Regions from separate parts of the Paenibacillus naphthalenovorans genome, predicted to be linked through region 2. Evidence: a T-box and tRNA genes for the amino acid it is inferred to sense, from the RefSeq annotation. Region 2 holds a T-box; the other holds one or more tRNA genes.
The links. A T-box is a leader RNA that pairs with one kind of tRNA and senses whether it is charged. The one in region 2 lies ahead of trpS (tryptophan--tRNA ligase), so its partner is inferred to be a tRNA-Trp.

Region 1 (3,523 bases), 1.9 Mb from region 2:
CAACCGTTCGCGGCTTTTTTCTATGCTTTAATGTTGGGTATGCTCTTATCTTCCTGTACCGGGACTACGAATGATGATTCAGATATGCCCAATCCTGAGCCGCAATCATTCCAACAGGCCAATCGTATTTCCAAGCTGGAACCACCGATTCCCGATCAAATCATTCCGATCCCGGAACGTAAGCCAGACCATCAACAATCAACTCAGGAGTCTCCTCCCCCGGCGGCGGCTACGGTAGAAAAACCAGTGGCTCAGCCGGAAGCTAAGCCCAAATCCACTCCAATCCAAAAGGCAAACAAGAAGAGGTCACCTTCTTCGGAAAAACCCGCCAGGGAGGTGGCTACTCGGAACAAAACGTTAACCTTATCCCAGTTAGTTAAAAAGTATCCTGATCTATTGCTGCTCAAAGGTCCTGAAGCATCGAGACAAGTGGCTCTCACTTTCGATGACGCACCGGATAAGCAGTATACTCCTCAAGTGCTAAATGTATTAAAACAATACAATGTCCGAGCTACATTCTTTATTCTGGGGTCCCAAGCAGAACAACATCCTGAGATCGTCAAGCGCATTGCGCGAGAAGGGCATGTGATCGGAAACCATTCCTATAATCATAAGCTGTTCACTAAACTATCTGACGAGAGCTTTAAATCTCAGGTGCTGCTTACACAAGCATCTTTGAAGTCTCTGATCGGCTATTCCCCCAGATTGATTCGGCCTCCTTTCGGAGAGATTAATGAAAATCAACTGTTGTGGGCTTCCATGCAAGGTTACCGCATCGTCAATTGGAATGTCGATTCGGAGGATTGGAAACAGCTCAATCGGGAACAAGTCACAAACAATATTTTAAACCATGTAAAAAAGGGATCGATCGTTCTTCAACACTCCGGCGGCGGACCTGGACAAAACTTAAGCGGAACCGTCGAAGCTCTACCCACCGTCATCCAAACCTTGCAGTCGCGCGGTTACCAGCTTGTCACTTTACCCGAGCTGCTTCAAGTGTCCAAACAGTTAAAGTAGCAGCATTTTCGTATTCAGGCACAAATCTTCATCCGCTCAATGAGCTGACTTACGGCGAGCCTGCCTTTAGGCCTGGTTACTGCGTACCAACTAATCTGATGGTCATTATGTCTAACTTGGCAGCCGCATTACGCAAAAGAGCTCTTAGGATTTATTATCCTAAGAGCTCTTTTCCATGTTGAATACCGGCGAGAGGACTCGAACCTCCACCCTTTCGGACTCGATTTTGAGTCGAGCGCGTCTGCCATTCCGCCACGCCGGCAAATAAAATTTACTCCGTGCCCTGAGAGATTCGAACTCCCGACCTTTTGATTCGTAGTCAAACGCTCTATCCAGCTGAGCTAAGGGCACATGCTTATTTAATTAATTGTTGGAGTGGTGCCGAAGACCAGACTTGAACTGGTACGGTAGTCACCTACCGCAGGATTTTAAGTCCTGTGCGTCTGCCGATTCCGCCACTCCGGCAAAAGAATGGAGGCGCCACCCAGATTCGAACTGGGGGTAAAGCTTTTGCAGAGCTCTGCCTTACCACTTGGCTATGGCGCCGTATAATGGAGCGGAAGACGGGATTCGAACCCGCGACCCTCGCCTTGGCAAGGCGATGCTCTACCCCTGAGCCACTTCCGCATATTGAATATCGGACCCAAGTTGAATAGTTTTCTCCAAGAGTCCGTTACTGGGGATCTAGGATTCGAACCTAGGCATGACGGAGTCAAAGTCCGTTGCCTTACCGCTTGGCTAATCCCCAATGCTGATAAGAATAAAGGGCGATCGAAGGGAATTGAACCCTCGAATGTCGGAGCCACAATCCGATGCGTTAGCCACTTCGCCACGACCGCCATATTGGAGAGTTATTGGCAGGGGCAGCAGGAATCGAACCCACACCAAAGGTTTTGGAGACCTTTGTTCTACCTTTAAACTATGCCCCTATAATAAACTGGTGGAGGCTGATGGATTCGAACCACCGAACTCGTCAGAGAACAGATTTACAGTCTGCTGCGTTTGGCCACTTCGCTAAGCCTCCATATAAAGTTGTTGCTGGTGCCGTCGAGAGGACTTGAACCCCCAACCTACTGATTACAAGTCAGTTGCTCTACCAATTGAGCTACAACGGCAAATTGATGGTGGCTCGGGACGGAATCGAACCGCCGACACGAGGATTTTCAGTCCTCTGCTCTACCGACTGAGCTACCGAGCCATAATTATAATACATTTTATACTTCTTGTAAACCACTCAATGGGTTCTCACATCCCATACAGGATGTAAATTTCATGGCGGAGCCGACGGGATTCGAACCCGCGGTCTCCTGCGTGACAGGCAGGCATGTTAGGCCTCTACACCACGGCTCCACATATTTTTCGAATGCTTGGCTTCGAAATTGGTTGCGGGGGCAGGATTTGAACCTGCGGCCTTCGGGTTATGAGCCCGACGAGCTACCGGGCTGCTCCACCCCGCGTCAGTATAAGTAATCTATGGTGGAGGCTGACGGGATCGAACCGCCGACCCTCTGCTTGTAAGGCAGATGCTCTCCCAGCTGAGCTAAGCCTCCATGGGAAAGTAAAGCAAGTGGTGACCCGTAGGGGATTCGAACCCCTGTTACCTCCGTGAAAGGGAGGTGTCTTAACCCCTTGACCAACGGGCCTTGCTATAATGTACTACGGAGAGAGAGGGATTCGAACCCTCGAGACGCTTGTGACGCCTACACGATTTCCAATCGTGCTCCTTCGGCCAACTCGGACACCTCTCCAAAATGGCTCCCCGAACAGGACTCGAACCTGTGACAACTCGATTAACAGTCGAGTGCTCTACCAACTGAGCTATCGGGGAATATCGCTTGGCGACGTTCTACTCTCCCAGGACCCTGCGGTCCAAGTACCATCGACGCTGGAAGGCTTAACGGTCGTGTTCGGTATGGGTACGCGTGGTTCCCTTCCGCCATCATCACCAAACGTATTGATGTTTCTTCCAGGAAACATCGCATTTTCACTTTCAAGGCGGCTTGCGCCCTGAAAACTGGATCGAAACCAAGCTGCTGATCATCTTCATGTGCTTTTTGGATAAGCCCTCGACCGATTAGTATTCGTCAGCTCCACACGTTGCCGTGCTTCCACCCCGAACCTATCTACCTCGTCGTCTACAAGGGGTCTTACGTACTGGGAAATCTCATCTTGAGGGGGGCTTCACGCTTAGATGCTTTCAGCGCTTATCCCTTCCGTACTTGGCTATCCAGCCGTGCCTCTGGCGAGACAACTGGTACACCAGCGGTACGTCCATCCCGGTCCTCTCGTACTAAGGACAGCTCCTCTCAAATTTCCTGCGCCCGCGACAGATAGGGACCGAACTGTCTCACGACGTTCTGAACCCAGCTCGCGTACCGCTTTAATGGGCGAACAGCCCAACCCTTGGGACCTACTTCAGCCCCAGGATGCGATGAGCCGACATCGAGGTGCCAAACCTCCCCGTCGATGTGGACTCTTGGGGGAGATAAGCCTGTTATCCCCAGGG
Region 2 (3,523 bases):
TGATGCAGGCTAAGCACACGAGAATTCACAGCGCACACCCCTTGTTTCTGTATTGGCAGCTATAGGAAAAAGATACGCTCAAATAAAAGCGAAGCGGCGAGTACGACAATAACGATCAATATCGAGAGCAGAGCCACGAATTTGGCTCTGAAGGCGGACAACAGCATAAGCGTTCCTTTCACGTCGAGCATCGGTCCAAAGACAAGGAACGTAAGAAGGGATCCGGCCTGAAAGGTCGTTGTAAAGGACGAGGCCACAAAAGCGTCGGAGGTCGAACAAAGCGACAGGACATAACCAAGCGCCATCATAAAAAGATGGGAGCTGACGGCTCCTTCTCCGATCGTGACAAGGCTTTCCCTGGACATAAAGGTTTGGATAACGGCCGTGAGAAACGCGCCGAAAATCAGATATTTGCCCATGTCGAAGAACTCGTCGGATGCATGCCCCAGAATGGCAAACATGCGGCCGGTCTGGCTTTGGCCATGCCCGTGCGCGTGGTGGTGCTCATGGCCGTGACTGTGATGATGACTGTCCTCATGAGTATGTATGTGTTCATGGGAATGGTCATGCTTGTGATCGCGAGCTGTCGGAGCGCTGGAGAATCCGCGCATGGGATTGCTCTTGACAAAACGGTAAATGATCAGTCCGATGGTCGCGGCCACAATAAAAGCCAGCGCCATCCGCGAATAAGCGATTTCCGGCCGGCTGCGAAACGCCATGAAGGTCGAAGCGTACACGACGGGATTAATGATCGGACCCGCCAGAATGAACACAACGGCTATGTAAACCGGCATCCCCTTAAGGACCAGACGGCGGATGACCGGGATCATGCCGCATTCGCACAGCGGGAAGATGATGCCCATTACGCAGGCGAAGATGACGCCAAGCACCGGGTTTTTCGGAGTCAAGCGGCGGATCGTTTGCTCCGAGACGAACATCTGAAGCAGGGCCGCGACGAAGACCCCAAGGAGAACGAAAGGCAGCGCCTCAAGTATGATGCTGATGAAGAGCGTTTTGAAATTTTGTATGCTGTCAGCTGTAATGAAAGACAGATCGGGGGGGTGTTTTTGGGTATAAATAAGAAACAGCATCATGATGCACAGAACAGCAAGGATGTTGGTTATCCATCGGGTGATAATCGTTTGCACGGGTCATGTCTCCTTGTATTTCGTAATAATTATTATATCGTATGCCGGAGAAGACGTATATAGGACAAGAATTTGGGAGTTACGGTTGACAGAGGAATGGCGGTTAGGTACAATGACCTCTAATAAGCGATGACGGGAACAAGTAGACGGAGTCAAGCCCTCCAGAGAGCCGGTGGGAGGTGTGAACCGGCGGGCGGCGGCCGTACGAATGGATCCTTGAGCTGACGGTTGAACGTGCGCTGGAGAACCCCTGTCGGGGCAGTCATGGCTATGCATCCGGTACACCTGTATGCCGTTCCGGCTTCTCCCCGTTACAGGAGATCAAGGCTCGTCCTATGCCTGCGTTATTATACCGGATGGCTGGTCGAGCGAATTAGGGTGGCACCACGGTCTTTCGTCCCTTGCGGCGGAAGGCCTTTTTGTATTGTCAATGGAATGAGGTCGCATAATGAAAGGGAGGCAAACGAAACATGTCCAAACTAAGAGTACTTTCAGGGATGCAGCCGAGCGGCCAGCTGACGCTGGGGAATTATATCGGTGCGCTTCAAAACTATGTCAAGCTTCAGCATTCGCACGAATGTTATTTTATGGTGGTGGATTTGCATGCCGTAACGGTACCGCAGGACCCGGCCGCGCTCAAGGAGCAGACGGAGGCGGTTGCGGCGCTTTATTTGGCGGCAGGGATCGATCCTAAGCAGGCGACGGTATTTCTTCAGTCGACGGTGACCGCTCATGCCGAGCTCGGATGGCTGATGACGACGCTCACGTATATGGGCGAACTGGAGCGCATGACGCAGTTCAAAGACAAATCTGCGGGCAAGGAATCCGTGGGCGCGGGCTTGTTCACGTATCCGTCGCTGATGGCCGCCGATATTTTGCTGTACAACGCGGATCTGGTGCCGGTAGGTGACGATCAAAAGCAGCACTTGGAGCTAACCCGTGATCTGGCCCAACGATTTAACGGCCGCTATGGGGAGACGTTCACCATACCCGAGCCTTACATTCCGGAGGTGGGAGCACGCATTATGTCACTTGACGATGCTTCCAGGAAGATGAGCAAGAGCAATCCGAATGCAGGCAGCTATATCGCCATGCTGGACGCTCCTGATGTGATCCGCAAAAAAATCAGCCGTGCCGTCACCGACTCAGGGCGCGAGGTAAAATTCGACCCGCAAAACAAGCCGGAAGTAAGCAACCTGATCAGCATTTATTCGCAGTGCGCTGGCAAATCGATCAGTGAAATCGAAGCGCAGTACGAGGGACAAGGCTACGGGCCGTTCAAAAAAGATTTAGCCGAAGCCGTTGTCGCGGTGCTTGAGCCGATTCAGCGGCGGTACGCCGAAATCAGAGGATCCGGCGAGCTGTATGAGGTCTTGCGTCAAGGCAAGGAGAAGGCCGAAGTGCAAGCAAACCGGGTACTTCGTCAGGTCAAAGAAAAAATGGGATTTGTGGTGCTGTAGTTTTTTGGATAAAGGAGTCTGTCCGGACGACGGTTTTTGTCCGCCGGCAGGCTCCTATTCTTTTGATTTTCTCTGCTTTGCTTTTACTACAAATCCCGAGCCGATAAACGCTAATGAAATGAACGCAAAAAGAACCGCCATCCAGGGTCTTCCCGCCGACATAAAGTAGCTGATGGCCGCCAGCAGGGCCGTCCCGACGATTGCAAAAAACAATGCGAGCCCTTTACTCATAACGCATAACACCTGCCTTTCGCAACAACATTTGAAACTTAAAAAGTTTTTTTCAAAAGATGCGTATAGTTCTAAAGCTGTAACACATAATAAGCTTGCAAGCTTGCAAAATTACATCAAAGAAATCATTCAATTGAAAGGAGTGCTGAACATGGGCGCAGGACAATCCCGCAGCAGCAACGCTTTGGTAGTGCCACAAGCTTCTCAGGCATTGGATCAATTAAAGTATGAGGTAGCCCAAGAATTAGGCATCCAAATTCCTCAAGACGGTTACTACGGTTATATGGCAACTCGCGACACCGGCGCAATCGGTGGCCACATCACTCGCCGCCTGGTGCAAATCGCCGAGCAAGCCATTGCTGGCGGCCAAGCTCGCTAATAGTGAGAAGCTTCATCAATATAAGCTCAAGGAGAAATCCTTGAGCTTTTTTATCGTGGATCAAAAAAGAATTCGACGATTCCGCTGGAAATCCCTCCAAAGCCCCGCAATAAGCATCTGAATCACCATCTCCATATTACGCCTACGCCTAATACAAGTCCACACGCAGTTTTTTCTCCAGCCGGGATTCGCTGACCCAGCCGACATAGGAATCCAGCGTCCTGAACTTGGTATCCATCATCAGAACGGCAACAAAAGGATACTGCTTGCGGTGCCGGTATCTCACATCCATCCAACGGACCTCA

Region 1: it has a tRNA-Trp gene. The T-box ahead of trpS (tryptophan--tRNA ligase) is inferred to sense a tRNA for this amino acid. The anticodon was not compared.

The regions. Positions count from the first base shown of each region.
Region 1 is NZ_CP013652.1:3,441,769-3,445,291, forward strand. It holds gene IJ22_RS16825 (polysaccharide deacetylase family protein) at 1-1,017, shown strand, start outside; tRNA gene IJ22_RS16830 (tRNA-Leu) at 1,201-1,279, opposite strand; tRNA gene IJ22_RS16835 (tRNA-Arg) at 1,295-1,368, opposite strand; tRNA gene IJ22_RS16840 (tRNA-Leu) at 1,394-1,482, opposite strand; tRNA gene IJ22_RS16845 (tRNA-Cys) at 1,490-1,563, opposite strand; tRNA gene IJ22_RS16850 (tRNA-Gly) at 1,570-1,644, opposite strand; tRNA gene IJ22_RS16855 (tRNA-Gln) at 1,694-1,765, opposite strand; tRNA gene IJ22_RS16860 (tRNA-His) at 1,784-1,856, opposite strand; tRNA gene IJ22_RS16865 (tRNA-Trp) at 1,873-1,946, opposite strand; tRNA gene IJ22_RS16870 (tRNA-Tyr) at 1,956-2,041, opposite strand; tRNA gene IJ22_RS16875 (tRNA-Thr) at 2,057-2,132, opposite strand; tRNA gene IJ22_RS16880 (tRNA-Phe) at 2,140-2,215, opposite strand; tRNA gene IJ22_RS16885 (tRNA-Asp) at 2,291-2,367, opposite strand; tRNA gene IJ22_RS16890 (tRNA-Met) at 2,398-2,474, opposite strand; tRNA gene IJ22_RS16895 (tRNA-Val) at 2,492-2,567, opposite strand; tRNA gene IJ22_RS16900 (tRNA-Glu) at 2,586-2,660, opposite strand; tRNA gene IJ22_RS16905 (tRNA-Ser) at 2,677-2,765, opposite strand; tRNA gene IJ22_RS16910 (tRNA-Asn) at 2,770-2,845, opposite strand; rRNA gene rrf (5S ribosomal RNA) at 2,851-2,967, opposite strand; rRNA gene IJ22_RS16920 (23S ribosomal RNA) at 3,072-3,523, opposite strand, start outside.
Region 2 is NZ_CP013652.1:132,574-136,096, forward strand. It holds gene IJ22_RS00660 (TIGR03943 family putative permease subunit) at 1-29, opposite strand, end outside; gene IJ22_RS00665 (permease) at 60-1,094, opposite strand; T-box leader at 1,269-1,553, shown strand; gene trpS (tryptophan--tRNA ligase) at 1,619-2,608, shown strand; gene IJ22_RS26480 (DUF5325 family protein) at 2,663-2,839, opposite strand; gene IJ22_RS00675 (alpha/beta-type small acid-soluble spore protein) at 2,991-3,218, shown strand; gene IJ22_RS00680 (metal-dependent hydrolase) at 3,367-3,523, opposite strand, start outside.